Regions from separate parts of the Rhizobium sp. YAF28 genome, predicted to be linked through region 1. Evidence: riboswitches for the same ligand, from Rfam matches in the RefSeq annotation. Region 1 holds a riboswitch; the other holds the start of a gene.
The links. A riboswitch is a leader RNA that binds a small molecule or an ion and turns the genes downstream of it on or off. The one in region 1 is predicted to bind S-adenosylmethionine.
Positions count from the first base shown of each region.

Region 2: another riboswitch for S-adenosylmethionine. It lies ahead of metA (homoserine O-acetyltransferase MetA); the one in region 1 lies ahead of AB4Z13_RS11695 (O-succinylhomoserine sulfhydrylase).

Region 1 covers NZ_JBFRCX010000004.1:331,336-346,594, forward strand. The annotation lists gene AB4Z13_RS11670 (GcrA family cell cycle regulator) at 1-322, opposite strand, end outside; gene AB4Z13_RS11675 (aspartate aminotransferase family protein) at 747-1,946, shown strand; gene argF (ornithine carbamoyltransferase) at 1,992-2,909, shown strand; gene AB4Z13_RS11685 (Hsp33 family molecular chaperone) at 3,001-3,993, shown strand; gene apaG (Co2+/Mg2+ efflux protein ApaG) at 4,017-4,409, opposite strand; gene AB4Z13_RS11695 (O-succinylhomoserine sulfhydrylase) at 4,598-5,782, opposite strand; SAM riboswitch at 5,829-5,907, opposite strand; gene AB4Z13_RS11700 (2'-deoxycytidine 5'-triphosphate deaminase) at 5,981-7,075, shown strand; tRNA gene AB4Z13_RS11705 (tRNA-Gly) at 7,136-7,209, shown strand; gene AB4Z13_RS11710 (hypothetical protein) at 7,220-7,501, opposite strand; gene AB4Z13_RS11715 (VOC family protein) at 7,861-8,244, shown strand; gene AB4Z13_RS11720 (methyl-accepting chemotaxis protein) at 8,306-10,303, opposite strand; gene AB4Z13_RS11725 (transporter substrate-binding domain-containing protein) at 10,755-11,630, shown strand; gene AB4Z13_RS11730 (tellurite resistance TerB family protein) at 11,745-12,158, opposite strand; gene AB4Z13_RS11735 (thermonuclease family protein) at 12,207-12,983, opposite strand; gene AB4Z13_RS11740 (S24 family peptidase) at 12,994-13,662, opposite strand; gene AB4Z13_RS11745 (response regulator transcription factor) at 13,779-14,426, opposite strand; gene AB4Z13_RS11750 (hypothetical protein) at 14,517-14,915, opposite strand; gene AB4Z13_RS11755 (DUF952 domain-containing protein) at 15,049-15,259, shown strand, end outside.
Region 2 covers NZ_JBFRCX010000003.1:268,584-283,842, forward strand. The annotation lists gene AB4Z13_RS08990 (acyl-CoA dehydrogenase family protein) at 1-543, opposite strand, end outside; gene AB4Z13_RS08995 (acyl carrier protein) at 543-794, opposite strand; gene AB4Z13_RS09000 (lysine-2,3-aminomutase-like protein) at 1,059-2,111, opposite strand; gene epmA (EF-P lysine aminoacylase EpmA) at 2,108-3,172, opposite strand; gene efp (elongation factor P) at 3,323-3,892, shown strand; gene AB4Z13_RS09015 (SIS domain-containing protein) at 4,022-4,750, opposite strand; gene nagA (N-acetylglucosamine-6-phosphate deacetylase) at 4,764-5,915, opposite strand; gene AB4Z13_RS09025 (SIS domain-containing protein) at 5,915-6,946, opposite strand; gene AB4Z13_RS09030 (GntR family transcriptional regulator) at 6,943-7,716, opposite strand; gene AB4Z13_RS09035 (aldose epimerase family protein) at 7,833-8,855, opposite strand; gene metA (homoserine O-acetyltransferase MetA) at 8,996-9,919, opposite strand; SAM riboswitch at 9,967-10,044, opposite strand; gene AB4Z13_RS09045 (ABC transporter ATP-binding protein/permease) at 10,192-12,033, shown strand; gene AB4Z13_RS09050 (DUF5666 domain-containing protein) at 12,089-12,718, opposite strand; gene AB4Z13_RS09055 (VOC family protein) at 12,880-13,278, opposite strand; gene AB4Z13_RS09060 (ABC-F family ATP-binding cassette domain-containing protein) at 13,383-15,203, opposite strand; gene AB4Z13_RS09065 (thiamine diphosphokinase) at 15,207-15,259, opposite strand, start outside.

The sequences.
Region 1 (15,259 bases):
CCGGCACGTATTCCATTTCCTCGACCGTTTCGATCTCGATCTCTTCCTTCAGCATCGTTGCGCCCTGCTGGCGGGTAACGGTGCGGGTGGTGATGCGAGACGCATAGTTCGGGGCGCGCGGAGCCGACGTATTGCGCTTCGTTGCGCGCGCAGCGGTTGCCGTGCCGCCGGCCTTGGCGCGGCCGGGAAGACTGAGCCGGTGAACCTTGCCGATAACAGCGTTTCTACTCACTCCGCCAAGCTGCGCAGCGATCTGGCTGGCGCTCAGCCCCTCTGACCAAAGCTTCTTGAGCTTCTCGACACGCTCGTCTGTCCAGTTCATTGCCCTGTCTCCACCTTTCGCGTTGGTGATGGCAGAATCCCTCACCGTTGCCTCGGAAGTCTCCGAAGCAAGAAACGCCTGATCAATTTTGGTGACTAGTTCCGCCGCATGCAGTCTAGTAATTGAACTTTAACCTAGTGTGAGCCTGACTCTGTGACAAGAGTCGCGTGAATCCGATGAATCCGAATTCGGGGTTTTCCCCAACTTGCTTCCCCGGAGAGTCATTTCTGCAACATTAGCTGTTGATAGACCTGCAAGTCTGATTTGAGGCTTGACGCATGTGCTAAATCCTCAGTTTTGTTGACATTGCAGTGCGAAAAGTAAATAGTGCTTCCTGCCGCCGCAAGGCGGCATTTTTGATTTTTCGGGCCTGGTTTTCTTAGCCGGAGTCCGTTGCCTTAGAGCCTGACCAGGAGATTGCGCCATGGCTGAAGCCTCGCCGCTTTATGATACCTATTCTCGTGCCCCGCTGCGGTTCGAGCGAGGCGAGGGCGTGTGGCTGATCACCGAAACGGGCGAGCGATATCTGGATTTCGGCGCGGGCGTTGCCGTTACCTCCGTGGGGCATGGCAATCCGCACGTTGTGGCCGCTCTCAAGGATCAGGCCGACAAGGTCTGGCATCTCTCCAATATTTATGAAGTGCCGGGGCAGGAGAAGCTCGCCAAGCGTCTGACGGATGCCACTTTCGCCGACAAGGTGTTCTTCACCAATTCAGGCGCCGAGGCTCTCGAATGCGCCATCAAGACTGCGCGCCGCTATCAGTTCTCCAAGGGGCATCCGGAGCGCTTCCACATCATCACCTTCGATGGCGCCTTCCACGGCCGTACGCTGGCGACCATCGCCGCCGGCGGCCAGGAGAAATATCTCGAAGGTTTCGGCCCGAAGACCCCTGGTTTCGATCAGGTGCCCTTTGGCGATGTCGAGGCTGTCCGTGCCGCTATTACCGACAAGACCGCCGGCATCCTCATCGAGCCGGTGCAGGGCGAGGGCGGTGTCCGCCCAGCAACGTCCGAATTCATGAAAGCGCTCCGCCAGCTCTGCGATGAGCATGGCCTGCTGCTGATCCTCGACGAGGTGCAGACCGGCGTCGGCCGTACCGGCAAGCTCTTCGCTCATGAATGGTCGGGTATAACGCCCGACATCATGGCGGTTGCCAAGGGCATCGGCGGCGGCTTTCCGCTCGGCGCCTGCCTTGCGACGGCAGAGGCCGCTTCCGGCATGAAGGCGGGCACGCATGGTTCCACCTATGGCGGCAACCCGCTGGCCATGGCTGTCGGTAACGCGGTGCTCGATGTCATCCTGGCCGAGGGCTTCCTGCAGCATGTGCGTGATGTCACTCTCGTCTTCCGCCAGGGCCTTGCATCGCTCAAGGATCGCTATCCCGACGTGATCGAAGATATCAGGGGCGAAGGGCTGTTGCTCGGCGTCAAGGCTGCCATTCCCTCGGCAGAGCTGCTGAAGGAAATCCGCGCAGCCCATCTTCTGGCGATCCCGGCAGGCGATAATGTCATCCGCCTGCTGCCGCCGCTGGTCGTAACCGCCGAGGAGGCGCGCGAGGGTCTTTCCCGTCTCGAACGCGCTGCCGAAAACATCCGTGCCGCCAAGGTCAAGAAGACCGCTTGATAGGACAATGCCCCGCCCGCTGGCGGGCGTAGCAGGTAACGAACAATGGCTTCCCCCAAACACTTCCTCGATCTTTCCGCCGTCACCGGATCCGACCTCAGAACCATCATGGACGATGCCAAGCTGCGAAAGCAGGCTTTTAAGGCCGGCACGGCCGACAAGCCGCTCGCCGGCAAGATGCTCGCCATGATCTTCGAGAAGCCGTCCACGCGAACCCGCGTCTCCTTCGATGTCGGCATGCGCCAGCTCGGCGGCGAGACCTTGTTCTTGTCGGGCACTGAAATGCAGCTCGGCCGCGCCGAAACGATCGGCGACACCGCCAAGGTTCTGTCGCGCTATGTCGACGCGATCATGATCCGCACGACCGACCACAACCGTATGCTGGAGCTCGCTGAGCATGCGACCGTGCCGGTCATCAATGCGCTGACGGATGATACCCATCCCTGCCAGATCATGGCTGATATCATGACCTTCGAAGAGCATCGCGGCCCGATCAAGGGCAAGACGATCGCCTGGACGGGTGACGGCAACAACGTGCTGCATTCGCTGGTGGAAGGAGCTGCCCGTTTCGGCTACCGCATGAACATGGCAGTACCCCTTGGTTCCGAGCCGAAGGATCACTATCTGAACTGGGCCCGCAATGAGGGCGCCGAAATCATGCTTTACCATGATGCTGACCGTGCGGTCGCCGGCGTCGATTGCGTGGTGACCGATACCTGGGTCTCCATGAATCAGGAACATCGGGCTCGCGGTCACAATGTCTTCCAGCCTTATCAGGTCAACGCGCATTTGATGGCGCAGGCCGGCAAAGACGCATTGTTCATGCACTGCCTCCCCGCTCACCGCGGTGAGGAGGTGACGGACGAAGTGATCGATGGCCCGCAATCCGTGGTCTTCGATGAAGCGGAAAACCGTCTTCATGCGCAGAAGTCGATTCTTGCTTGGTGCCTGGGCGCGATCTGAACCATAATCGGATGTCGCGAGTTCCAAACTCGCGGCTGCGCAAGCAGCCGGTGCGCTGGCCGGCTGCTCTGACAAAACAGGAGTGAAAGCCATGGCAGAAGCTGCCGCCGCCCTCGGCGAGTTCGATTTCGCCGGCGATGATCATGTCGTCCCCTTCCAGGTGGAAGGGCTGGATGTGCGCGGTCGCGCCGTCCAGCTCGGCCCAATGCTGGATTCAATCCTCGAACGCCATCATTATCCCACGCCCGTCGCCCGCCTTCTGGCGGAGGTGGTGGTGCTCACGGTGCTGCTCGGCACCTCGCTGAAGTTCGAGGGCAAATTCACTGTCCAGACCAAGAGCGACGGTCCCGTCGATCTCTTGGTTGCCGATTTCTCCACGCCGGAAAATGTCCGGGCCTACGCCCGCTTCGATCAGGCCTTGCTCGATAAGGCGATCGCTGCAGGCGAGACGGAGCCGGAACAGCTTCTCGGCAAGGGCGTGCTCGCCTTCACCATTGATCAGGGCAAGTTCAGCCAGCCCTATCAGGGCATCGTGGCACTTGACGGTACCTCGCTGGAAGACATTGCAGGTGTCTATTTCCGCCAGTCGGAGCAGATCCCGACGCGCGTGCGCCTTGCCGCAGCCGAGCTCTTCGACCGCGACGAGAACGGTAAGCCGCGTCACCGCTGGCGGGCAGGGGGCCTCGTCGCCCAATTCCTGCCGGAAGCGCCGGAGCGTATGCGCCGGCCCGATCTTCACGGCGGTGATGGCGACACGGCTGCGCGCGCCCATGTTGAGGATGATGCCTGGACGGAAGCCCGCTCGCTCGTTGAAACCGTGGATGCCGATGAACTGACCGATCCGCTTGTTGGCACCGAACGCCTGCTCTTTCGCCTCTTTCACGAACGCGGCGTGCGCGTCTACGATCCGCGCGCCGTCTTCGATCGTTGCAGCTGTTCACGGGAAAAGATCGGCGGCGTGCTGAAGGGCTTCAGCGCCGAGGAAATCGAGGCGAGCCAGGAAAATGGCGAGATCTCGGTCACCTGCGAATTCTGCTCCACGACCTACCGCTTCCCGGTGCAGGAAGTTGCGGCGGCGGAGTGAGTGCGCGGAGAATGGGGCAGGCTCTAGTTCAATACCCTGAGCAGGCCGGGTGAATCCAAAGAGAAGGCGGGGATGTCGACATCGAACGTCTCGCCTTCGTCCGTCTCCATCTGGTAGTGGCCGAACATCAGGCCGGACGGCGTATCCAGCGGGCAGCCCGACGAATATTCATAGGTGTCACCTGGCTGCAGCCGCGGCTGCTCGCCGACGACGCCGGGGCCGCTGACCTCGTCGATCTGCCCGTTCTGGTCGGTAATGTTCCAGTAGCGGTTGACGAGACGTACGGCGATGCCGGAATTGTTGCTGATGACCACACGGTAACCCCAGACATAGCGATCGTCATCCGGATCGGATTGCTCCTCCAGATAAAACGGCTCGACAACGACTTCGATATCTCGTGTGAGGGCGCGATACATGCCTTACACCTTAGTCAGGATATGTTACCCGTATCTTATAAGAGGCCTCTGCCGTCAAGAAACGGTACAGTGATCGCGGCCTCACCACCCCCGGTTGGACCGCCTTTCGTTCATTAAGCCTAACTCTCAGTGTTAATTTCAAGGCAATGCGACGGCCGCAGCGTCTGCCGACGGCCGTGCCTTGATGGTCAGGCCGAAACCTTCGCCAGAGCGCGGGCGAAATCTTCTATCAGATCGTCCGTATCCTCGATGCCGGCCGACAGGCGCACCGTGCCCGGCGAGATGCCGAGTTCGGCGCGAGCTTCGTCCGTCAGGTTCTTGTGCGTGGTCGTGGCCGGATGCGTGATCAGGCTCTTGGAGTCGCCGAGATTGTTGGAAATCTTGACGATCTCAAGCGCGTTCTGCAGCGCGAAGGCAGCTTCCTTGCCACCTTTGAGCTCGAAGCAGACGAGCGTCGACCCACCGGACATCTGCTTGGCGATGATATCGGCCTGCGGATGGTCTTTGCGGCCGGGATAGATGACCTTGGCGACCTTGCCCTGATCGGCCAGGAAATCGGCGATCTTCGCCGCATTCTGGGTCTGCTGCTTGACGCGCAGCGGCAGCGTCTCGATGCCCTTCAGAAGCGTCCAGGCATTGAAGGGTGACATGGCCGGGCCCGTATGGCGGAAGTAGTCGTGCAGGTTCTCATCGATCCATTCCTTGTCGGAGAGAACCACACCGCCGAGGCAGCGGCCCTGGCCGTCGATGTGCTTGGTCGCGGAATAAACAACGATATGAGCGCCAAGCTCCAGCGGCTTCTGGAAGAGGGGCGTCGCAAAGACGTTGTCGACGACGACCTTTGCGCCGATCTGGTTGGCGAGCTTGGCGACACCGGCGATGTCAATCACTTCCAGCGTCGGGTTGGTCGGGCTTTCCAGGAAGAATACCTTGGTCTTCGGGGTAACAGCCTTTTCCCAGTTTCCGAGGTCGCGACCGTCGATCAGCGTGCAGTCGATGCCGTATTTCGGCGCCAGCGTCTCGACGACCCAGCGGCAGGAGCCGAAGAGGGCACGGGCGGCAACGATATGATCGCCGGCCTTCAGCTGGCAGAGAATGGCGGCGGTGACTGCAGCCATGCCGGAAGCGGTGGCGCGGGCGTCTTCGGCGCCTTCCAGCATGCACATGCGCTTTTCGAACATGTCATTGGTGGGGCTGCCGTAGCGCGCATAGATGAAACCTTCGGTCTCGCCCTTGAAGCGCGCTTCCGCCGCTTCCGACGTATCGTAGACGAAACCCTGCGTGAGATAGATTGCCTCGGATGTCTCGCCATATTGCGAGCGGAGCGTTCCGCCGTGGACGAGTTGGGTTGCCGGGCGCCAGGTCTTGCTCATGCCATCACCACTTTCAAACAACAAAAAAACCGGCCGCAAATGCAGACCGGTTTTCAACCCGGTCTTTTTAGCCACTTATTTAACGTGGCTGCAAGCCGACCGGCCAAATCACCACGGGATAAATTTGCAATACTGCCGTTCTAAGCTTGCGTCAATTCCCCGACTTTGGTTTTGTCGGCTGCAAATTATGGATGGAGCATGATGGCTCGCGAAACTGGAATTTTGGCCGACCGCGCAATTGCCGCGCTGTTTGAGACGGGGCGTCTTCAAAGCGAGCGCGAGCTGGACCGCGACCAGATCCAGCCTGCCAGCCTGGATCTGCGGCTGGGCGCCAAGGCTTTTCGGGTGCGCGCCAGCTTCATGCCCGGCCCATCGCATCTCGTCTCAGACAAGCTCGACCGGCTGAGCCTGCATGTCATTGACCTCAGCGAAGGCGCGGTGCTGGAAACCGGCTGCGTCTACATCGTACCGCTGATGGAGCGCCTCGATCTGCCGGCCGACATGTCGGCCTCGGCCAATCCGAAGAGCTCGACCGGCCGCCTCGATATCTTCACTCGCGTCATCACCGATTACGCGCAGGAATTCGACAAGATCCCGGCCGGCTATTCCGGCCCGCTCTATCTCGAAATCAGCCCGCGCACGTTCCCCATCGTCGTGCGCCGCGGCTCGCGCCTGTCACAGATCCGCTTCCGCGTCGGCCACTCGGTTCTGGGCGAGCCGGAGCTTTTGAAGTTGCACGCAACGGAAACGCTCGTCGCCGCCAAGCAGCCGAACGTATCCGGCGGCGGCATTGCGCTGTCGATCGATCTGACGGGCGACGAGGAAGGCTTGATCGGCTATCGCGGCAAACACCACACGGCCGTCGTCGACGTCGACAAGAAGGCTCAGCACGATATCTACGATTTCTGGGAACCACTCTACAGCCGCGACCGCACCGAGCTGATCCTCGATCCGGATGAGTTCTACATCCTCGTCTCGCGTGAGGCCGTGCACGTTCCGCCGCATTATGCGGCGGAAATGACCCCCTTCGATCCGCTCGTCGGTGAGTTCCGCGTCCACTATGCTGGCTTCTTCGATCCAGGCTTCGGCCATGCGCCGGCCGGCGGGCGCGGCAGCCGCGCGGTGCTGGAAGTGCGCAGCCACGAAGTGCCCTTCATCCTGGAAGACGGCCAGATCGTCGGCCGCCTGATCTACGAGCACATGCAGGAACAGCCGTTGAGCCTCTACGGTTCAGGCCTCGGCTCCAACTATCAGGCCCAGGGCCTCAAACTGTCTAAGCATTTTCGGATTTGATGCCCGATGGCGCCGTCACTTGACAGCGGCGGCTATCTGTTGGAAGTCTCAAGCCATCAGGCGGGTGTAGCTCAATGGTAGAGCAGCAGCTTCCCAAGCTGAATACGAGGGTTCGATTCCCTTCACCCGCTCCAGCTATTCCTCTCAATCTCTTCCGAAAATGTTGATCGGCCGGTACTGGCGGTGAGCGATCGCCAACGTGCGGTCTGGGCGGATGATATAGGTCTCCTCGACCTGCCGGCCGTACTGGTCGATGAAATTGTGCGGGAAGGTCGAGCCGATCGGCGACTTTGTCAGTTTGGTGCGCGGCTGGCCGTTGTAGGTGATGCTGCCGGGAATAGGCTCGATGCCGGGACCGGTATATTCGACAGTCGTGCAGCCAGCGAGCGCCAGCGCGCCGATCAGGCCAAGTGCGATCAGTTTCATATTGGAAGCCTTTCTTTCCGCAGCACGGTGCTATTGTACCGCAAATCGCCGAAAGCTCACGATACAAACGGTGCGCGCGTCTTCAACCCTTCGAGAAGTGCCCGGGTAAAGGTTGTGATCGTTCGCGCCAACCGTCCGATTGATCTGATTGCCGCTCGTGGCGCTATCTGGTAGAGCGATGCTGTCGAAAAAGGCAGGATCGGATGAGGTAAGCCCGGTCCCTTCCATCATCGGAAGCTCTGCTCCGTGTTTCACACGAGAACCCGCGACGTGGCCCGCATGCGAATGCGGGTTCCCGGCGGCATGCGGAGCGTTAAAAGACGCACTCCTCCGGGATTTTATTCTCAAAGGAGACATTCATGCGTTTGAACCATCTTGATTTCTACGTGCCCGATATTGCCGCTACGGCGGATTTCTTCCTGCGTTATTTCAGTCTGGAATTGCGGGAGATGAACGAACGGATCGGCCGGGCGATCCTTCATGACGACCAGGGAACGGAGATCGTCTTGAGCCGCCCGCTGCCGAAATTCGGCGGTGCCGATCAGGTGGAGCTGCAGCGGCAGACCTATCATATCGGCTTCATCCTCACCGAAAGATTGGATGTCGATCGGCTTCATGGCCGTCTGGTGACAGATGATGCCGCTGTCTCAGGACCACCGGCCGCCATTCGCGGCGGCTGGCTCTTCTATTGCACCGCGCCCGGCAACCTTCTTGTCGAAGTCGGCTGGCGTCCACCAGCCTGAAGGACCTGAAACGAAAATGGGCGGCCGAAGCCGCCCATTTTCATTCAATCATGTCATCAGCTCAGAACTCCGTCCAGTCAGCTTCCTGGCTGCTGGCGGGGGCAGCGTTGTTCACGCCGAAAGCGCTGGCTATCTTCTGGCCGAGGGCGCGGGCGGGCGAAGCCTTCGGGCGTGCGGTGCTTTCGGCAACGCGGACCGGAGCTCTGGCAGCCGGCCGTGCGCCAGCGCGCGGCGCGGCCGGTGCGGTCGAGATCGGCGCGCTTGCAACGAAGCCGCCGGTGCCTGTCAGGCGGAACTGGCCGAGCAGGTTGTTGAGCGCCGTCGCTTCCGTGGCAAGGCTATGGCTTGCCGCGGTGGATTCCTCGACCATGGCGGCATTCTGTTGGGTGCCCTGATCCATGGTGTTGACGGCTGTATTGATCTCCTGCAGGCCGGTCGACTGCTCGCGGGCGGCTTCGGCGATCGCATGGACGTGCTGGTTGATCTCCTGCACCTCGTGGACGATCGCATCGAGCGCCTTGCCGGTTTCGCCGACCAGCGAGACGCCGGTCTGCACATGCGTGCCGGATGTGTTGATCAGCGCCTTGATTTCCTTGGCGGCGTTTGCAGAGCGCTGGGCGAGTTCACGCACTTCCTGTGCGACGACCGCAAAACCCTTGCCGGCTTCGCCGGCACGCGCTGCCTCGACACCGGCGTTCAGCGCCAGCAGGTTCGTCTGGAAGGCGATATCGTCGATGACGCCGATGATATTGCCGATCTCGACGGAGGACTGCTCGATCTGATGCATGGCAGCGACCGCCTTGCGGACGACGTCGCCGGATTTCTCGGCGCCAAGGCGGGTGCGGGCGACGAGTTGGCTTGCCTCTTCGGCACGCTTTGCCGCGTCCTTCACCGTTATGGTGATCTCTTCGAGGGCTGCTGCCGTTTCTTCGACGGAAGCGGCCTGCTGTTCGGTGCGCTTCGAAAGCTCGTCGGCAGACGACCGGATCTCGTTGGCGCCGGCGCTGATGGCACGGGCGTTGGAGCCGACTGCGTGCAGGGTCTCGTTGAGCTTCTCGACCGAATTGTTGAAATCCTGGCGCAGCGCGTCGAGATGCGCGACGAAAGGCGTTTCGATATGTGAGAGGAGGTCGCCCGCCGAGAGCCGGCGCAGGCCGTCTCCGAGCGCATTGACCGCACGCTCGAGATCGGCGGCTTCCGCGGCCTTCTGCGCTTCGCGTTCACGGCGCTCGTTGTCGCTGAGGCTGCGGTCGGCTTCCGCGCGCGCCTCGATCTGGGCACGCTCGATCGCGTTGTCGCGGAAGATCGAGACGGCCTTTGCCATCTGGCCGACCTCGTCGCCGCGGTCGAGACCGCTGATCTCGCTCGCGGTATCGCCTTCGGCAAGCCGCGTCATGCGCAGGCGCAGCTGCATCATGGGGCCGGCGATGCCGATCTGCGCCACGGCCACGCTGATGCCGACAGCGGCGAGAACCGCAATGCCGATCAGGATGAAACAGAAGACGATCCGCTGGTTAACGGCAGCCGAAAGAGCGTCGCCGCCGTCGTTGAGCATCGCCATCATCGCATCATTGTTGGCGATCATCTTCGGCGTCAGTGCGTTGAGCTTGGCATTGATCAGGGCGACATTCGCCAGGGCGCCGGCGCTGTCCTTGGCCTTGCTCTGCTCGATGATCTTGTTCGCCAGCGTTTCGATTTCATCGATACCGGCCTGGATTTCATCGATCGCCGCCTTGCGGCTGGGCACAAGTGTCAGCGCCTGCTTCATGCGGTCGCGTGCCTGCGGCAGCTTGCTCGGTGTGGCGAGCGCTGTTTGGAATGCCGGCGTATCGGGCTTCATATCGGCAAGCAGACTCACTTGCAGCACCGAGGCGACGATCGATGCGCTGGCGCGCGCACTCTGCATGGAGGCCAGCGCCTCATGATCGATGAAGGCGCTGTAAGTCGCGTCCGCTTGGCGGAACTCGGACATGACATAGACCAATCCGGCCATGGTGATCAGCCCCAGGAGCGCCACGACCGATATGACTTTTGTGCGGATTTTCAGATGTTTCAGCATGGAAATGTCACCCGATTGGCCGGGTGTGTTGCGGACCCGGTGCTTTTGAAATCATTTGTTGCAGAACAATTCTTCGGTATTGCGGTGTGGGAGATACCTTGGGAGGTTCGACATGCGCATCATGCGGTCGGCCGGTGAGGTCGGTGTCGTCGCAACAAATAAGATCGGATATTGCTTAATTCCGCGCTAACGGGCTCGCAGGATTGCCCGTAAATTTTTGGGGCATAGTTGTCATTTGTGCTTGGGTGTTCGAAAAATGCAATTTATGCGGAATTTTTTTGCGACTGGCGCGGGGCCGAGTCTTCCGAAAGGCTTGCTTTGAAGGCCTGCGCGTATCGCAATTCTGTCCGATCGCAGTCTGTCGCCCGCCAGGCTATATTCCCCGTTGGGCGTGATTCTGTTACATCTCGGCCTGTGGCAAGCGCCGCTCTTACTCCCGAGGCAGGTTATCATGGTGCAATCTAGACCGGCGTTTCTGGCCCTCAGAGGGATTTTCGTCCTTTGCCTATTTTCGGTTGCACTGTTTTCGGCTTTTTCCGCTTTTGCGCAGCAATCGGGCCTGTCCGTGCCGCTGCTTTTCGATTCCCGCGAGCGTCTGGCGAAGCCGGATCTGTCCTCGCTCGTGCGCCTGCGTTTCCTGACCTCGGTGGACTTCCCGCCCTTCAATTTCACCGACCAGAACGGCAAGCTCTCCGGCTTCAACGTCGATCTGGCTCGCGAGATCTGCACCGAGCTCGAGATCGCTGATAAGTGCCAGATCCAGGCGCTGCCCTTTGCCGACCTGCAGAAGGCGCTTGCCGGCTTACAGGGTGACGCCGTCATTGCCGGCCTTGCCGTCACGCCCGAGCTGCGCCGCGAGTTCCTCTTCTCCCGCCCTTATCTGATGCTGCCGGCCCGCTTCGTCCGCAACATGGGCGCCTCCGTGACCGGAACGACGGCTGCCGGCCTCGCTGGCCATTCCGTCGGCGTCGTCAAGGGCACCGTGCATGAGGCGATGCTTGCTGCCTTCTTCCCTACCATCAAGGCTCAGCCCTTCGACAATAAGGAAGCGCTGCTGACGGCCTTGAAGGAACGCAAGATCGATGCTGCCTTTGCCGATGCGCTGCAACTTTCCTTCTGGGTCGCTTCGTCAGCTTCAGACAAATGCTGCGCCCTGTTCGACGGTCCCTATATGTCCGAGCATTTCCTGGGCGAGGGAATGACGATCATGCTGCGCCAGAATGACAGCGTGCTGACGGCAGCAATCGACCATGCGCTGGCAACGCTCTCGCGCAATGGCCGCCTGCAGGAAATCTATCTGCGTTATTTCCCTTACGGGCTGTACTAGAGCAATTCCAGCAAAAGTGTGCAGCGGTCTTGCGTCCGGAATTGCGTGAAGAGAAGCAATCCCGCAAAAGTGTGCAGTGGTTTGCGTCCGGAATTGCGTGAAGAAAAGCAGAAATCAGCCCTTGCGGAAGCGGGCGATCGCGCTGCGCTCGATGGCGGCGCAGGTCAGCTTGTCGAGGCCGAGACGGTCGCGCAGCAGGCTGAGCAGCCGCAGTTCTTCGGCCTTGACGGAAAGGTCGGCCGAGGCGACTTCGACCGCCAGTGCATAGGCCGTGTCATAGAGACGGGCAGGCAGCGTATCGCGAACGGTCTCCAGCACGACGTCAAGCCCTTCGGGCCCTGCCAGCAGCGAGGCGCAGTCGCGGGCGATGGAAATCAGATTGTCGTCGTCGAAATCGCGGAAAACCGGTAGGAAGCCGATGAGCTGACCGATCCTCTCCATTTCCCGGTCGTTCATGGTGCTGTCGACGGCGGATGCCATCACCATCACATAGATCAGCGCGTCATGGGCGGAAAGCGGCTTGTTCATGTCTGATTCCCTCTTCGATGAGCGGAGATTAGGAATTGGCGGTCTTTATTACAAGGGAGCGGCCGTTTCGGGCCGGGGCGTAGCCGCCGGCCTGCGGCGCGGATCCTCACCATGAATGCCTTGCTTTGCCTGCTTTGCTTTTTCGCCGGCAGCGGCAAGCGGTGAGCCCGGCTGCGCCTCCGTCCAGCCGTTTTCAACCAGCCATGTGCCGATATCCTGCTGCCCCAGCCGGCAGGCCGCACTCGCCATGTCCTCCCACGCATCGGAAGGCAGGTCGCAATCGATCGTGCGGTTGCGCAGGTAAAGCCGCAGAGCCGTCTTCGCCATCATGCCGCACGGCCACTGCTTGCCATCCGAGCCGCAGCTCTTGTCGGCGGGCGTCTCGATGATATTGGCAATCTGCAGCCTGCGTTTGCCGAAGGAGAGAATGCCGGCGCTCTCCACCGTCGGCCGCAGCAGTTCCACGCTGTCCTTTCCAGCAGGCGCAGTTGATAGCGTCTCAGTCGGCGCAAGAGCGCTTTGCGCCGTTGCATCCGCTGGCGCATTTTCGGAAGAGGCCTCTGCTGTGTTTCCGGATGGAGCCGCCGCCGGCTCGGTTGGCGCAGGCTCCGTTGCCCGAGCGATCAATTCAGCATCTTCGTCTGTGATAGATACAAGCGGTTTTGCCGCATCGGCGGTCGCATCAGGCAGCGCCGCGGCTACGCTTCCGGCTTCGGCGTTGGATGACAGGCCCTCGCCGCCATTGAGCCGCGCTTGCCCGGCCAAGAGCAGGCCAACCACAGTCGCTATCCCCGCGATACCTGTGATGAAGGCGGCAGGGCGCATGATTATTTTCCTATTGGCTGGCCCAGATGATGCGGGCAATCCATTCGACGTCGGAAAGCTCGATCGTCCGGTTAGGATGTTCGGGATTAAGCGACAAAAGTTCGATGGAGCGCGGGCTCTGGCGTAGAAGCACCTTGGCCATGACCTCGCCCTCGCGTGTCTTGACGACGACACGGTCGTTGCGGCGCACCTGCGCACCGGGCTCCACGATCAGCACATCGCCGTCGCGATAGAGCGGCATCATGCTTTCGCCCTGTACCTCGAGCGCATAGACGCCAGCCTTCTGCGAGGGGCCAGCCGGAAATTCCACCACATCCCAGCCTTGGCCCGCAGGAAAACCGCCATCGTCGAAAAAGCCGCCAGCGCCCGCCTGTGCAAAGCCGAGCAGGGGAATGGAGCTTCCCTGTGAGGCAAAAATACTGTCCGGCAGGCTGGCGGCGGCGGCACCCGCCGGCCGCATGAAGCCAAGGAACTGCTCCATGCTCGCTCCCGTCGCCTCCAGCACCTTGGCGATGGATTCCGTCGAAGGCCAGCGCAGGCGCCCGTCTGCCGAGAGCCGCTTGGATTTGTTGAAGGAGGTCGGATCGAGCCCCGCCCGCCGCGCAAGACCGGACGGCGTCAGGTCATGCCCTTCGGCAAGCCTGTCGATCGCTCCCCAGATCTGGTCATGTGACAGCATATGCGTCCGGTTCCGCGGTCCATCCGGCCGCTTTCTATCGCCGGCAGATTAACCGAGGCACTTCCCCGAGTAAAGTGAAAATGAGGAATAAAATCCTGTCTCGCGGATACGCAAGCTCAGGCGACCATGGCCATATTGATCTTGCCGAGCTGGATGACTGCCTGCGTGCGGCTGTCGACGTTGAGCTTCAAGAGGATTGCCGAGACATGCGCCTTGATCGTCGCTTCGGAAACGCCGAGCTCGTAGGCGATCTGCTTGTTTAGGAGTCCTTCGCCGAGCATGGTCAGCACTCGGCTCTGCTGCGGTGTCAGCGTGTGCAGGCGATGGATGAGGTCGGCGACATCGGGGTCCTGTTCCTGTCCATCGCGATAGCTCTCCGGTGTGGCAATGTCGCCCGCGAGCACTGTCAGGATGCCGCGGCGGATATCCTCGATGCCTGAGGATTTCGAAATGAAACCGGAAGCGCCGAGCTCCAGCGCCCGGCGGATCGTCGTGGTGTCATCGGTTGCCGAGATGATGACGATCGGCAGGCTGACGAATTCGGAGCGCAGCGCCATCAGGCCGGAAAAGCCGCTGACTCCAGGCATGGCAAGATCGAGCAGCATCAGGTCCGCATCCGGGTGCTCGCCCGCAGCCGTTCTCGCCGCGGAGAAATCTCCGGCTTCGACGATCGCCTGCCGTCCTTCCATACCGGTCACCGCCTGCCGCAGCGCGTCGCGGAAAAGCGGGTGGTCGTCAGCGATGATGATGGTCTGTTCCTGCATCGAAAACTCCCTCCCAAGAGCTCGATCCCGTCAGTCCTGTCCGGCTCCCCCGCACGAACATGACTCTCCACTTATATGAATATAACCAGATCAACTCCGCTGCGGAAGGGGATTGGCCTTGTCTTCCGCCTGGAATTCCCGAACTATACCCATGAAACTGCGCATCATCCGCTCCATGATGCCGATCGAGCGGTCGACTTCCGCATCCGTCGGCAAGGCGGGCCGGGCGGCTGTATTCTTCTCCAGCGCGCTCACCCGATCGGCAAGCCGGTCGAGTTCGTCCTCATAGGCCGCGCGTTCATCGGCCGCCATGCGGCAGACCAGCGCCCCGTCTTTTTCGGTGCAGAGCGACATTGCCCCCGTCTGCCGGTCGAGGCGCACGAAATGGTCGCCGCTGCGCTCGAGCTGGAAGCGGGCTGCGTCTGGCTCCGCCGCCAATGCCGCAAGCGGCAGAAGACCGGCGGCAAGCATGATTGCAAATGCCTTCATCGTCTCATCCTCCGCAAAGCCTGGTGCCTGTCCGTTTTTGCGCCCGCGGGCGTGGACATCGCCGTCTCTTTGGGGCAAAGCCCTCATCAGGAAGGCCAGCCCCCTCTTAACAAGGCCAGCCAACGGGATCATCATGACCACGACACCGACCCTTTACAAGATCGTGCCGGAGGCGCTCTGGCAGGAAGCCAGACAAACCGGCGTTTTTCATGGCGCCGGCATCGATCAGAAGGATGGCTTCATCCATTTCTCGACGGCAGATCAGGTCAAGCAGACCGCAGCCCTGCATTTTGCCGGCCAGACCGGCCTTGTCCTCGTCGCCATCGATGGCCGCAATTTCGGCG
Region 2 (15,259 bases), on a different contig from region 1:
CACCTGATCGGAAGAAGCGGCCTGCGGATGGCTGCGCGAGGTGATGAGAATTGCATCGGCATGCGAGCCGTAGGAAATGACGGTCGCATCCTTTTGCAGCCTGCAGATATCGCCGTCGATTTCGATGGCGCAGATGCTGTTGCGCAGATTGCCGCCGATCCCACCTTCGGTGGTGGCGGAAGCGATCAGAAGTTGTTCGGCGGCGATACGGCGCATGAAGGCGCTATGCCATTCGCTGTCGACGCCGTGTTCGACGAGGCTCGAAAGCTTGATCTGGTGCATGGCGAAGACCATCGCGCTTGCCGCGCAGGCCTGGCCAAGAATCGAGCACAATTCGGCGATCTGGGTGATGGAAGCGGCCTCGCCACCGAGATGGCGGGGAATCTGGATGCCGAGCAGGCGCTCGGTCTTCATCGCGTTGACGGCTTCCTGCGGGAACCGGCCTTCGAAATCGACGGCATCCGCATGTTTTGCCGCAATTTCTGCGACCCGGGCAGCCCTTGCGACCAGGCTGTCTTCCGTGATCTTGACCGGGAAGTTCATCAGGCGACCTTTCGGCTATCCCGGATGAGATCGACCGTCTTGGCGATCGCCGAGATGCTTGCGAAGGACTTGCGGTTCAGGAGATTGTCAGGAAATTCAATATCGAATGCCTCTTCGATGCCAAGCATGAGCTGCACCGAGGCGAAGGACGTCAGACCCGCAGCGTAGAGATCCGCATCGTCGGCAACCTGATCAACAGGAACAGGAAGCTTACCGAACTTGGCTACGAGGTCGCGGATTGTCTTGTTCATCCCATTAACTCCAGATTTTCATGATCCTGAGCCGGCATTCATCGCCTTTTCATGGGAGTGCTTTTAGTGCGGAAAACAGAAAATTCCGCTAATGTAATTAGTTAAATATGACTATCATTCATACTTTGTATTTTACAAATAATGCCCGCTTGAGGCCTAATACTTCATTCCTATCAATAGTTTGATGTGGCCCGAGACGACCGGCAGTAAATGGCCCCGGCTGTATCGAGTGCAGAAATGGTACGCCGGGAGCACGCTTTTGCGTTAACCGGCAGGAGGATAGGAATGCTCGCCGCCGCGATAGTCCGACACCGAGTAGCAGCCCTCCCCGGTCGTCTTCACAGCGCTCGCACCGATGACAGCCTTGCCGTAACCACCGGGAATATCGAGAATATAGGTGGGCTGGCAGAGACCGGAGATGCGGCCGCGAAGCGAGGCAACGATCTTCTGCCCCTCTTCTATCGACAGCCTGAAATGGCTGGTGCCGGGCGCAAGGTCCGGATGATGCAGATAATAAGGTTTCACGCGCGTCTCGACGAAGGCCCGCATAAGTTCTGCCAGCACGTCGGGATCGTCATTGACGCCCTTCAGGAGCACCGACTGGCTGACCATGACGATGCCGGCATCCACCAGCCGGGCGCAGGCGGCGCGTGCTTCAGTCGTCAGCTCACGCGGATGGTTGGCGTGAAGCGCGACATAGACAGTCTTGCCACTCGCTTTCAGCGCCGCAATCAGCTCCGCATCAATCTTCTGCGGATCGACGACGGGCACGCGCGTGTGGAAGCGCACGATCTTCACATGCTCGATCTCAGCAAGCTCGCTTAGAATGTCGCCGAGACGCCTTGGTGAAAGCACCAGCGGATCGCCGCCGGTCAGGATCACTTCCCAGATCTCGCCATGCCCGCGGATATAGTCGACGGCTGCAGCCAGCGCCGCCGGATCGAGCATGCCGAGCCCCTGCGGCCCCACCATCTCGCGCCGGAAGCAGAAGCGGCAATAGACCGGGCAGACATGCACGGCCTTCAACAGCACGCGGTCCGGATAGCGATGCACGATGCCCTCGACCGGGCTGTGCGCATGGTCCCCGATGGGGTCGGCCCGTTCCTCGGGCGTGGTAACGAGTTCCGCCACATCGGGCACGAACTGACGGGCAATCGGATCGGCCGGATCGGCATAATCGATCAACCTTGCCATGGCAGGTGTCAGCGCGATGGCATAGCGCGCGGCGACCTCATCGAGCGCCAGTCGCTCCGTGTCCTCGACCAGCCCCGCCCTGACGAGATCGTCGACGCTCTTGATCGGACGCATGACATTCATCGGCCGTACTCCGCGACCGGCGCCCAGAGCACCTGATCGATCCGCGATGCACCTGTCGCCAGCATCACCAACCGGTCGAAGCCGAGCGCGATGCCGCTCGCTTCCGGCATGACCGCCAGCGCCGCCAGAAAATCCTCGTCGAGCGGATAGGTCTCGCCATAGACCCGCATCTTCTCCGCCATCTCGATCTCGAAACGGCGCCGCTGCTCGGCGGCATTTGTAAGTTCGCCAAAGCCGTTGGCAAGCTCGACCCCGCACGCATAGAACTCGAAGCGCTCCGCTACGCGCGGATCGCGCGCCGAAGGCCGCGCAAGAGCCGCTTCTGAAACAGGATATTCGTCGAGAATGGTGACACGGCCAAAGCCGAGATAAGGCTCGACCTTCTCCACCAGCACCCGACTGAAGAGATCAGCCCAATGATCGTCATCGGCAACGCGCATGCCGACCCGCCGCATTTCCGCGGCAAGATGCTCGCGTTCGGTCGAGCCGTCAGCAGATACAGAAGCCAGAAGATCGATGCCGGCATGGCGACCGAACGCTTCTGCAACGCTGATGCGCTCCGGCCCGGCGAAGGGATCGCACTCAGCGCCGCGATAGGTAAGCGTTGCGGTCTTCACCGTTTCGGCAGCGAGCGCCAGCATACGCACGCAATCCATCATCAGGCTCTCATAGCTCTCGCCCGCCCGATACCATTCGAGCATTGTGAACTCAGGATGATGCAGCGGCCCGCGCTCGCGGTTGCGATAGACATGCGCAAAGCAGGCGATGCGTTCTTCACCGGCGGCCAAAAGCTTCTTGCAGGCAAATTCCGGCGACGTGTGCAGGTAGAAGGGCGCAGCCTGTCCGTCCGTCGTCAGCGCTTGCGTCGCAAAGGCATGCAGATGCGCCTCGTTGCCTGGAGACACCTGCAGCGTCGCAGTATCGACCTCGATGAAATCCTCACGGGCGAAATAACCTCGCAGCGCTGACTGGATCGCGTTACGCCCGATAAGGAACGGGCGGCGATCGGCATGCACTGATGGTGTCCACCAGGGAGACGCTGTGGCGCTCGTGAGGTTCATTCAACGCTTTCCTTGCCGGATTCGGCCGGGATGGGGTGGCTATTTACGCGATTTTAGGTTAGTGCCGCCCCGAAGAAAAAACATTTTGCGTCTTCAGGGCCATTCTGACTGTCCTCTACGACGCCGAAAGCCGACTTACAAGGAAGTCTTATGGTCAAGGTCATCGCCTCTTCGGTCCGCAAGGGCAACGTTCTCGATGTCGACGGCAAGCTCTACGTCGTTCTCACGGCTCAGAATTTCCACCCGGGCAAGGGCACGCCGGTTACCCAGGTCGACATGCGCCGCATCGTTGACGGCGTGAAGGTTTCCGAGCGTTGGCGCACCACCGAGCAGGTCGAGCGCGCCTTCGTCGAAGATGTGAACTTCCAGTACCTTTATGAAGACGGCGAAGGCTTCCACTTCATGAACCCGGCCACCTATGATCAGGTCGTCGTCGACGTTGACACCATGGGCGACCAGAAGGCCTTCCTCCAGGAAGGCATGACCTGCATCCTGTCGATCCACGAAGGTATTCCGCTGGCGCTCGAACTGCCGCGCCACGTCACCCTCGAGATCGTTGAGACCGAACCGGTCGTGAAGGGCCAGACGGCATCCTCCTCATACAAGCCGGCGATCCTGTCGAATGGCATCCGCACTTTGGTTCCGCCGCATATCGATGCCGGCACCCGCGTCGTCATTGCAACGGAAGACAATTCCTACGTCGAGCGCGCCAAGAACTGATTGCATCAGTTTCCAGACATTCGGACGGCCTGAAGCAACCGCTTCGGGCCGTTTTCATTTGATCGGAAATACACATTCGCTTCCGGCAGCGCCAATAGACAAAGACCGGCAAAAACGCCGGCCTCCCGCTCAGAGATGCGGGTTACGCGGCCGGTATTTCTTCACCAGCTTCTGATTGATTTCTGCAGCGCCCGGCATGTTGGCGCTGAGGTAAACAGGCGCATCGCCCGATTTCGAAAGCTCGGAGGCGACATCCGCAAAGATGGCATTGATGACGGTGACGCCCACAGCCGTCGAGACCGGCCCGACCCGAAGGCCCGTGCCATCGAGATCAAGAACGGCGTCACCCGGCGGCAGCCCGTTATCCAGCACCACGTCGGCCACATCGGCAAGCCGCCGGCGCCCATTGGCGATCGCCGTCGAATAGGCGATCGAGGTGATGGCGATCACCTTGGCGCCGATCTCGCGCGCGTAGTCGGCCGCCTCGATCGGCGCGGCATTCACGCCTGAATTGGAGGCGATGATGATCACATCACCCGGCTGCATGCCGTAACGCTCCAGCATTGGCCGCACCAGCCCTTGGGTGCGCTCATAGACCGAGCTGATGACCGCACCCTCATGCAGCATGGCCGAGCCGACGAGAACGGGCACGGTAAAGGCAAGTCCGCCGGCACGGTAATGCACCTCTTCCGCCAGCATATGCGAATGGCCGGTGCCGAAGACATAGACACGCTTGTCGCCACGGGCAGCCTCAAGGATCGCGGCGGCGGCCTGCGCCATTGGTTCGGCCAGTGCCCGCTTCAACTCTTCCAGCCGGCCGATCAGATTGGAGAAATACGCGTCCGTGATGTCACTCATCCGCCGCTCTCCTTCAAGCCGCTTCGCCGTTTAGCCAGGTCGCCGTCACTTCGATTGCATCGGTGAAATGCACGAGATCGGCGCGCGCGCCTGGCGAAAGGTGGCCGCGATCGGCAAGCCGAAGGAAACGCGCCGGATAGAGCGTCGCCATCCTGAGTGCCTCGGCAAGCGTCAGTTCCAGATAGGTGACGCCGTAGCGGATCGTTGAAGCCATGTCGACATCCGAACCCGCTAGCGTGCCGTCCGAAAGGACCAGTTTCGAACAGAAGCCGCCCCTTTCGCGTCGCACGGTGCGGCCGTTCAGCGTGAACGTATCCATCTGCGAGCCGACCAGCGACATGGCGTCGGTCACAAAGAAAAGTTTGCCCTCGCCGCGCTTGGCACGCAGCGCCGTGCGCAACGCCTTCGGATCGACATGATGGCCGTCGGCGATGATACCGCACCAGACCGCCGGATGATCGATCGCCGCACCAACGAGCCCCGGCGCGCGGTGCGCCAGCTGGCTCATGGCGTTAAAGAGATGCGTCACACCGCGAGCCCCGGCATCGAAGCGGGCTTCCGCCGCCTCACTGGTGCTGTCGGAATGGCCGATGCTGACGATGACGCCCGCTTCGCTCAGTTCGCGCACCTGCGAAACTGCCACCTGTTCCGCCGCCATGGTGACGAGCAGCGTGCCGATCGCCTCGCGCGCGGCGATAAAGCCCTTGACGTCCTTGTCCTCGACCGGACGCATCAGCTCGGCGAGATGTGCACCCTTGCGCGCCGGCGCCAGATGCGGACCTTCCAGATGCAGGCCGGCAACGCCGCGGTTGGTCTTCACCGCAATCTTCGCCGCCTCGATCGCGGCGGCCGTCGCTTCTGCCGTATCGGTAATCAGCGTCGGCAGCAGCGCCGTCGTTCCATACGGCCGATGCCCGTCGGCGATCATATACATCGAACCCGGCGACGGCTCGTCGTTCAGCATGCGGCCGCCACCACCATTGACCTGCGCATCGATGAAACCGGCAGACAGCACGCCGCCTGCCAGTATCACGACCTCGCCCTCGGGCAGATCATTCGGGCCGACGATCGCCTCGACGCGTCCGTCCTTGACGATTAGCGCCCGTTCATCATGGAAACGTTCGCCATCGAAGATACGCGCGCCGGTGAAGATCTTGCGGGTCATCAGACGGTCTCCGTCACCTTGAGAAGGTTGGCCGGCTTGTCCGGATCAAAGCCCTTCCGGCGGGTGACGGACTCGATCAGGCGATAGTAGACGAGTAGCGAAACCAGGGGATCGACGAGACCGTTGCCGGTCGTCGGAACCTGCAGATTGACGCCGGCGAGCGGCTTCGTCGAAAAGGGCACGGTGGTAGCGCCAAGCTTCTGCAGACGCTCCAGCGCCTTTACATTGTTGTCGTAGGCGGCATCTTCAGGCACGAAACCGATGATCGGGAAGCCAGGTTGTACGAGGCGCATCGGGCCGTGCATCAGTTCCGCAAGAGAGAAGGCCTCAGCGTGAAGACCAGCTGTCTCCTTGGCCTTCAGGGCCGCCTCGAGAGCGATGGCGAAAGCCGGGCCGCGGCCGCCGGTATAAAGTGAGGCGGCATTGAACAGCACATCCTCGGCTGCCTTGGTTTCGATGCCGGACGTCGCGGAAAGAGCGGCCGGAAGCTTCTCGAGCGCCGCCTGCAGATCGGCCTTGCCGCTGATCGCAGCCGTCACGCCAGCGAGGGCGGCAACAGATGCGATGAAGGATTTGGTCGCCGCAACGCTCTTTTCAGCACCGGCATTGAGGCCAAGAACGAGATCGGCCTGCTTGGCGAGCGGGCTGTCAGTGACGTTGACGACGGCAATCGTCGTCGCCCCGCCCTTCTTGGCCGCCTCCTGCAGCGCCACGATGTCAGGGCTCGCGCCCGACTGTGAAACGGTGAAATGGATGCCGCCCTTCAGATGCAGGGAGGCACCATAAACGGAAGCAATAGACGGCCCAATCGAGGCGACCGGCACGCCGCAGGTAATCTCGAACAGATATTTGAAGAAGGTCGCAGCATGGTCGGAAGAGCCGCGCGCCGCTGTCGTGACGACGCTCGGGCGGGCGGACGAGAACAGCCGAGCGATTTCTGCGAAGACCGGCTTTTCTTTTTCGAGCAGGGTAGCGACCACTTCGGGCGATTGGCCCGCCTCCTGCAGCATCAACGACTGGTTCTCACTCATAGGTCATCTCCAATTCTCAGTTCGGCGACGAAATCATAGGCGTCACCACGATAATGCGAGCGGGTGTATTCAACGACGCGCTGGTCTTCCAGGCGTGAAACGCGTTCGATCAGAAGCGCCGGCGCACCGGCCTTGACATCGAGGATAGCCGCCGATGAAGGATCGAGCGTGACGGCGGTCAGCCGCTGCATGGCGCGCACCGGCTTGTGGCCGCTCTGGGCGAGCGCATCATAGAGCGAGCCTTCACCGCCGGCATCCTCGCCGAGAAACTTGACCGGCACGACCGCGCGTTCGATGGCGAGGGGCAGCCCGTCAGCCAGACGAAGGCGGTCGAGCCGCAGCACGGGCTCATCGACACCGAGGCCGAGCAGGAAGGATTCTTCGGGAGACGGATTGTTGATGGTACGCGACAGGATCTTCGCCGCCGGCGAGCGTCCGCGCGAGCGCATGTCCGCCGAGAAGGAGGAAAGCCGCCATAGCGACTGCTCCATGCGCTCCACCTTGCTTGAAACGAAGGTGCCGCTGCCGTGGCGCGATTCCAGCGCACCCGATGTCATGAGATCGCGATAGGCTGTCCGAACCGTCACGCGACCAAGCTTCAGGGCTTCCGCCAGATCGCGTTCGCCGGGCAGCGTTGTTCCGGGCTTCAGCAGACCTTCCTGAATGAGGCCCGTGAGCGCCTGCGCCAGCCGCTTGTAAAGCGGCCCCGTTGCCGCCTCATCGCGCAGCCCACGACCATTCAGTTCCGCTATCAGACTGGTTCTATCCATGGACGCATAATAGAACCTATTTAGAACCAATCGGCAAGTCGGATTCGCTTCACCAAAAAGAAAAACCCTCGCGGGACACCGCGAGGGTTTTCATTGATCCTGACGGATGGGTGATCTCAGTTCTTCGTGAAGATGTAATCCGTTTCCTGCCGCAGCACCTCCCCTGGACGCAGAACCGCGTTCGGAAAGCCTGCATGATTGATGGCGTCGGGCCAGATCTGCGTTTCCAGGCAGAAGCCTGCGAATGGCGCATACTTGCGGCCACCGAGACCCGGCACCGGCACGCCGAGCTTGAAGCCGGCATAGAACTGTACGCCAGGCTCGGTCGTGCGCACTTCCAGCGAGACGCCGGAATGCAGGCTGCGGGCAAGTACGACGGAGCGCTTGGCCGTGCGCTCGCTCGAGAAGCAAAAATTATGATCGTAGAGCGCCTGCTCCTGACCGGCGAAACGCTTCATCGGCGCCATCGCGCGGAAATCGAACGCGGTGCCTTCGATAGAGCGGATCTCGCCGGTCGGTATCTGCTTCTCATTGGTCGGCAGATAGTGGTCGGCAGCGATCATGATGTCGTGCGCCAGCGCATCCTCCCGGCCATCGAGATTGAAATAGGAGTGCTGGCAGACATTGGCGATCGTCGGCTGGTCCGTCGTCGTCTCGTAGTTGACGGAAAGCTCGCCATTGCCATGCACGCGATAGGTCGCCTGGATCGTGCAGTTGCCGGGATAACCGGCGCGGCCATCGGGATCGACGATCTTCAGCACGACACGGTCGGTCTCGTGCTCGACGATCGTCCAAACGAGTGTACCGATATTGTTACTGCCGCCATGAAGATGCGTGACACCCTTCTCGTTCAGTTCGAGCTGGTAGTCCTTGCCGTCGAGCGTGAACTTGCCGTCGCCGATGCGGTTGGCACAGCGTCCCGGTGTCGCGCCGAAGAAAGGCGAATGCGCGAGGTAGCTGCCTAAATCCTCGAAGCCGAGCACCAGCGGGGCATTATGGCCCTCGAGGCTGATATCCTGGATTACTGCGCCCCAGCTCAATACCTTGACCGTCAGTCCGCCGCCGCGGATGACGACGCGATGGACGGTCTCCCCGTCCTTCGTCTGTCCGAAAACTTCCCGTTCCAACTTGTCCGTCATGATCGACGCTTACTCCATCCCTAGAATTCAGGAACCGGAACCTGCCCCCATTCGCCGCAAACCGCAACCGGGCAGGGCCGGAAAACAAAATGCCGTCGCAGAAATGCGACCGGATCATTTCTAAACTGGACCGGTGGCGCTCAGATGTCCGAGCCGATCTCTTCGATATCGTAGGGCGTCGTCTGGTAGATCTCATTGATCCAGTTGCCGAAAAGCAGATGCGCATGGCTGCGCCAGCGGTTCTGCGGCGCAAGCGCCGGATCGTTATGCGGGAAGTAGTTGTGCGGCATCTTGATCGGCACGCCAGCATTCACGTCGCGGAAATATTCGTCCGAAAGAGATGTGGAATCATATTCGACATGGTTGAAGATATAAAGCCGCCGACCCTTCGGCTCGTGGACGAGACAGACGCCCATCTCACTCGATTCCATTAGGATCTCGAGGCCGTCGACCTTCTCGATGTCGGCCCGGCGCACCTCGGTCCAGCGCGACACCGGAACCTCGAAATTATCAGAGAAACCGTTGAGATAAACGGAAGAGGGTTTGAGATTACGGTGGCGGTAAACGCCGAAGGCCTTTTCCTTCAGTTCATACTTCGGCACGCCGTGGAAATGATAAATCCCCGCCATCGCACCCCAGCAGACATTCATGGTCGAATGGACGTTTGTCTGCGTCCAGTCGAAAATCTGCTGCATTTCCTTCCAATAGGTAACGTCCTCGTAAGGCAGCGTCTCGATCGGCGCGCCCGTGATGATGAAGCCGTCGAACTTGCGGTGCTTCACTTCCTCCCAGGTCTGGTAGAAGGCGAGCAGATGTTCTTCAGACGTGTTCTTAGCTTTGTGGTTGCCGACACGGATCAGCGAGAATTCCACCTGCAGCGGCGAAGCGCCCACCAGGCGCGCCATCTGCACTTCTGTCTTGATCTTGTTCGGCATGAGGTTGAGCAGCCCGATGTGCAAGGGGCGGATATCCTGGCGGATCGCCACCGTTTCGGTCATCACCCGCACGCCCTCGTTCACGAGGGTTTCGAAGGCAGGCAGCGTATCGGGGATCTTGATGGGCATTGCGGTCAACTCGATCAAAATAAAAAACCGGCGGCGAAAGAATCGCTACCGGTCCGCACGCGGCCCTTTAGCGATTTATTTAACGTGGCTGCAAGCCGGCCGGCCAAATCACCACGAGGCATCCTAATTAGCGCCAGTCGCGCTGCGAATCAACTGTCAATAGAGACAGCTGCACAAGCCATCACGCTTTCTTTATGGGTGGTGGAATCTGTTGATGGACCAGTAACGCCCCCATGTTATTAATGGTGTGATGGGCGATTTTGGAAAAAATAATGAAAAATGACGTCAAAGGGGGGAAGGGCATCCAGAGTCAGGACCGGGTGGGGTATGATCTCAGCCTGACATATCGGCTTGGAGTGATGTTCTCCGCATTCTGGAATTCGCAGGTTCGCGGCAAGGTCGTGGGACTTGCGATCCTGCTTGTCGTCATCATCCTGATGACCGCCTATGGACAGGTGATCCTCAACGAATGGAACGCCCCTTTCTACGATTCCCTCGAGCGTCGTGATCTCGGCGAGTTCTTCCGCCAGCTCGAAGTCTTCGCGATGATCGCCGGTGCGCTGTTGCTGCTCAACGTGTTGCAGGCATGGCTGAACCAGATGACCGCCCTCTACATGCGCGAAGGCCTCTCACGCGATCTCGTCGATCAGTGGCTGGAGCGCAAGCGCGCCCTCAAGCTCTCCACCATCGGCATCCTCGGCGTTAACCCGGACCAGCGTCTTCACGAAGATTCCCGCAATCTTGCCGAAAGCACCACCAACCTCGCTCTCGGCCTCCTGCAATCGACCATTCTGCTCGTCAGCTTCATCGGCGTCTTGTGGGAGCTTTCGAGCGGTTTCATCTTCCATATCAGCGGCCACAGCTTCACCATCCCCGGCTACATGGTCTGGGCGGCGATCTTCTACGCCGCATCGGCCTCGCTATTGAGCCAGGTCGTTGGCCGCAAGCTCGTCAAGCTCAATGCCGACCGATTCTCGAAGGAAGCCGAACTGCGCTTTGCGCTAATGCATGCCAACGAGAATATGCCGGCGATAACAGTGGCGCGTGGCGAAGAGAACGAGCGCAAACGCATCAACGGCGATATCAGCAACGTCCTTACCGTCATCAAGCGGCTCGCCATGGCCAATACCAACCTGACCTGGGTCTCGGCGGGTTATGGCTGGCTGGTTATCGTTATCCCGATCATTGTTGCAGCCCCCGCCTATTTCTCCGGCGGCCTCACATTCGGCCAGCTGATGATGTCGGTCGGCGCCTTCAACCAGGTCAATACGGCGCTGCGCTGGTATGTCGCCAACTTCGGCCCGATTGCCGAATGGCGCGCCACGCTGATGCGCGTCACCGATTTCCGCCAGGCGCTTCAGGAGATGGATGATGACTTCGATTTGAAGGACGCAATCGTCTACGAGGAAACCGCGCCCGACAGGCTGACGCTGAAGGATATCGTCATCGTTGCCAAGCTTGGCGAGGATATCGACGATTGCGGCGGCTTCCAGATGCGCGAAACGGATGTGACGATCAGGGCCGGCGAAAAGGTCATGATCAACGGCGATCACAGCGTGAACCGCCGCCTGCTCTTCCAGGCCATGGCCGGCCTCTGGCCCTGCGGCAAAGGCACAATAGGCCTGCCGCCGATTGACGACATCCTGTTCATCCCCCAGGTTGCCTATGTGCCGGGTGGAACGCTGCGCGAGGCGATCGCATTCCCCCAAAAACCCGAAGCCTATGACACCGCGGCCATCGAAGCCGCACTTGAGGCTGCCGGCTTGCATTCCCTGGTCGCCCGCCTCGATAGCCGCGCGCGCTGGGACAAGCTTCTCGATGCCGATGAACAGAAGGCTATCGGCTTTGCCCGCCTGCTCCTCGTCAAGCCGCGCTGGGCCGTCTTCGACGAAGTGCTCGAAGGCATGGAGCCGGAATGGCAGCGCACTATGACGAAGCTGCTTACCACGATGCCGGACACCGGCATGATCTATATCGGCCGCTCGGAGACCTATCTGGAAGCGCTGCATCCGCGCATACTGCATCTGCTGGCGCTGCCTTCGAAATCCGATGAAGAACCGGTAGCATCCGTCGCAGGATCAAGCGCCGCGACAGCTCGTGCCCCGGCGCTCTGATCAATTCCAGTAGAAGAAGTGTGCGGCGGTTTGGCTGAAATTGCTCCAGGAGAGCTTACATCGGCGGCATCACGCCGTTGATGCCGACGGCGACCTGAGCGGCCGAGATACTGCCGTCGGCTGCCCTTTCCGCCATGACGATAACGCCGGCGCCCGGCTTCAGATCATCTTTCGTTGCCGGCGCAAAGGTAACGATCGGCGTGCCCTCGGCAATCGAGATGGTCTTTTCCTTGCCCTGATAGGTGAGCGTGATCGTGTGGCCGTCGACAGCCTTGACCGCATTGCTGACGGTCGCATTCGTCATCGAACTGTTCGGCTGCACGTCCCACGGACGGCTGCCTTCGCCGGTGCCCTTCATCGCGGCCGGGAAGATCAGCACCTCGATCGCGCCATCGGGACCTGTGCCCTTCGGCAAGGAGGCGACACCAACGAAATCGCCGACCTTGATATCATCGACAGAAGCATTCCTGATACCCGAGACCTTCCAGCCGGACTTGAGCGCCACCGTCGCATCGCTGCCCTCGCGGGTCTTGACGGTTAGCGTGTCGCCGTTGAGACTCTCGATCGTGCCACGAACGCGCACGCGCTGGTTTTCCTGAGCAATCGCCGCCTGCGAAAGGCTAAGCACGACGAAGCCGCTGGCGGCAAGCGCCGTCAATATTCTGGTATAGGATTTGCAAGACATGTAACTCTTCCTTGTCGCCATTGATCGGCACGATCCCCAGCTGAGCGGCACTCTATGCCGCATGACGCGGCGCGGGCGAATCAAGGAAAAGTGAGGAAAGCGGACCCCGACAATCCGGTTCCAGACGCCGGAGTCCGCGAAAGACCTTTGAAAAGACCGGCTCAACCGGCAGCAGACATGTCCATGTACATGATTTCCCAGACATGGCCGTCGAGGTCCTGGAAGCTGCATCCATACATCGGCCCCATATCGAGGATCGGCTTCCAGGGCTTGCCGCCCACTGCCAGCGCCTTCTTGAGGTAATCATCCACCTCGTCGCGGCTACCGGCCGAAAGGCAGGTCAGCACTTCCTTGCCCTTCGTCGTATCGGCGATATCGCCCTCGATGAACTGCTGGAAATGACCGTGGGTCAGCAGCATCACATAGATGTTTTCCTCGACAATCATGCAGGCAGCATCGTCGGTGGTAAAATTCGGATTGTAGGAAAAGCCGAGCGCCGAGAAGAATTCCTTCGACTTGACGAGGTCCTTGACCGGCAGGTTCACGAAAATCATGCGCATGAAAAAATCTCCCTAATGACGTGGCGGCACCATGCCGTTGATCACGTTCGGCCCAAGGACGGAGAAAACCACCCGATCCGACATTTCAGGAAATTTTTATCGGATCAGCCTTCCAGCTCCTCGCGCAGCATTTCGAGTTCCAGCCATTCCTCTTCCATCTTGGTCAGGCTTTCGCGCAGTTTCTCCATCTCGGATGCCAGCCGGTTGAAGGTTGCCGGGTCCTTGGTGAAGAGGTTCGGATCGGCCATCTTCTCCTCACGCTTGCCGATCTCCGCCTCTGCCTTGGCCATTTCTTTCGGCAGGTTTTCGAGTGCGAATTTCTGCTTGTAGGAGAGCTTGACCTTCGAGGCAGAAGGTGCGGCAGCCGTCTCCTGCGCCTTAGGCTTTTCCGCCGCCTTCTCGGCCCTGCGGCGCTCCTCGGCTGCACCCTTGCGCTGCGCCAGCATGTCGGAATAGCCGCCGGCATATTCGATCCAGCGCCCGTCCGGCGCTTCCGGATTGGCCGGCGCAATTGTCGAGGTCACCGTCCGGTCGAGGAAGTCGCGATCGTGGCTGACGAGGATGACGGTGCCGGCAAAACCCGTGACGATCTCCTGCAAGAGGTCCAGCGTCTCGATGTCGAGATCGTTAGTCGGCTCGTCGAGGATGAGCAGGTTCGTCGGCCGCGACAGGATGCGCGCCAGCATCAGCCGGGCGCGTTCGCCGCCGGAGAGGTTCTTGATCGGCGTGCGCGCCTGCTCCGGCTGGAACAGGAATTCCTTCATGTAGCCGGTCACATGCCGCTGCTCGCCATTGACCAGCAGGTTCTCGCCACGCCCATCCGTCAGGTAGTTGGCAAGCGTATCGTCGAGGTTCAGATCCTCACGCTTCTGGTCGAGGGTCGCGATATCAAGATTGGTGCCGAGCTTCACCGTACCGCTGTCGGGCGCAAGCTGGCCGGTCAGCATCTTCAAAAGCGTCGTCTTGCCGGCGCCGTTCGGGCCGACGAGACCGATGCAATCGCCACGATGCACGCGGATCGAGAACGGCGCGACGATCGGCCGGTCGTCATAGCTTTTGGTGATCTTGTCGGCCTCGATCACCAGCTTGCCGGATTCCTGCGCATCGGAAGCGCTTGCCTGTACCGTTCCCTGCGGCCCTTTGTGGCCACGATACTGCGAACGCATCGTCTGCAGCTCGCCAAGCCGGCGCATGTTGCGCTTGCGTCGTGCCGTCACGCCATAGCGCAGCCAGTGTTCTTCCCGCTCGATCGCCTTGCCGAGCTTGTGCTGCTCCAGCTCCTCTGCCTCCAGCACCTGGTCCCGCCACGCCTCGAAAAACGCAAAGCCCTTGTCGAGCCGTCGAGACGTGCCGCGGTCAAGCCAGACGGTGGCCGTCGAGACCTTTTCGAGGAAGCGGCGGTCGTGCGAGATCAGCACCAGCGCACTGCGCGTCTTCTGCAATTCGCCTTCCAGCCACTCGATGGTCGGCAGGTCGAGATGGTTGGTTGGCTCGTCGAGCAGCAGGATGTCGGGCTCCGGCGCCAGTACGCGCGCAAGTGCTGCGCGACGCGCTTCGCCGCCAGAAAGGTTCTTAGGATTTTCCTCGCCGGTCAGCCCGAGATGCGAGAGCAGGTAGCTGACACGATAGGGATCGTCGCCCGGCCCGAGACCGGCTTCGGCATAGGCCTGCACGGTCTGGAAGTCGGCAAAATCCGGCGCCTGCTCCAGATAGCGCACCGTTGACGCTGGATGGCGGAAGACGTCACCTGACTGCGCGTCGACCAGGCCGGCGGCGATCTTCAGAAGCGTCGATTTGCCCGAGCCGTTGCGGCCCACGAGACAGATCTTGTCGCCGGACTCCACCTGCAGGGCAGCGCCCGCCAGAAGCGGTGCACCGCCGAAGCTCAGGAAGATATCGTCGAGTTTCAGAATGGGAGGCGCCAAGTATCAGACTCCGGAAAGATCATAGGGCCGCGCGAGCACGATGGCCCTGCCGCTGG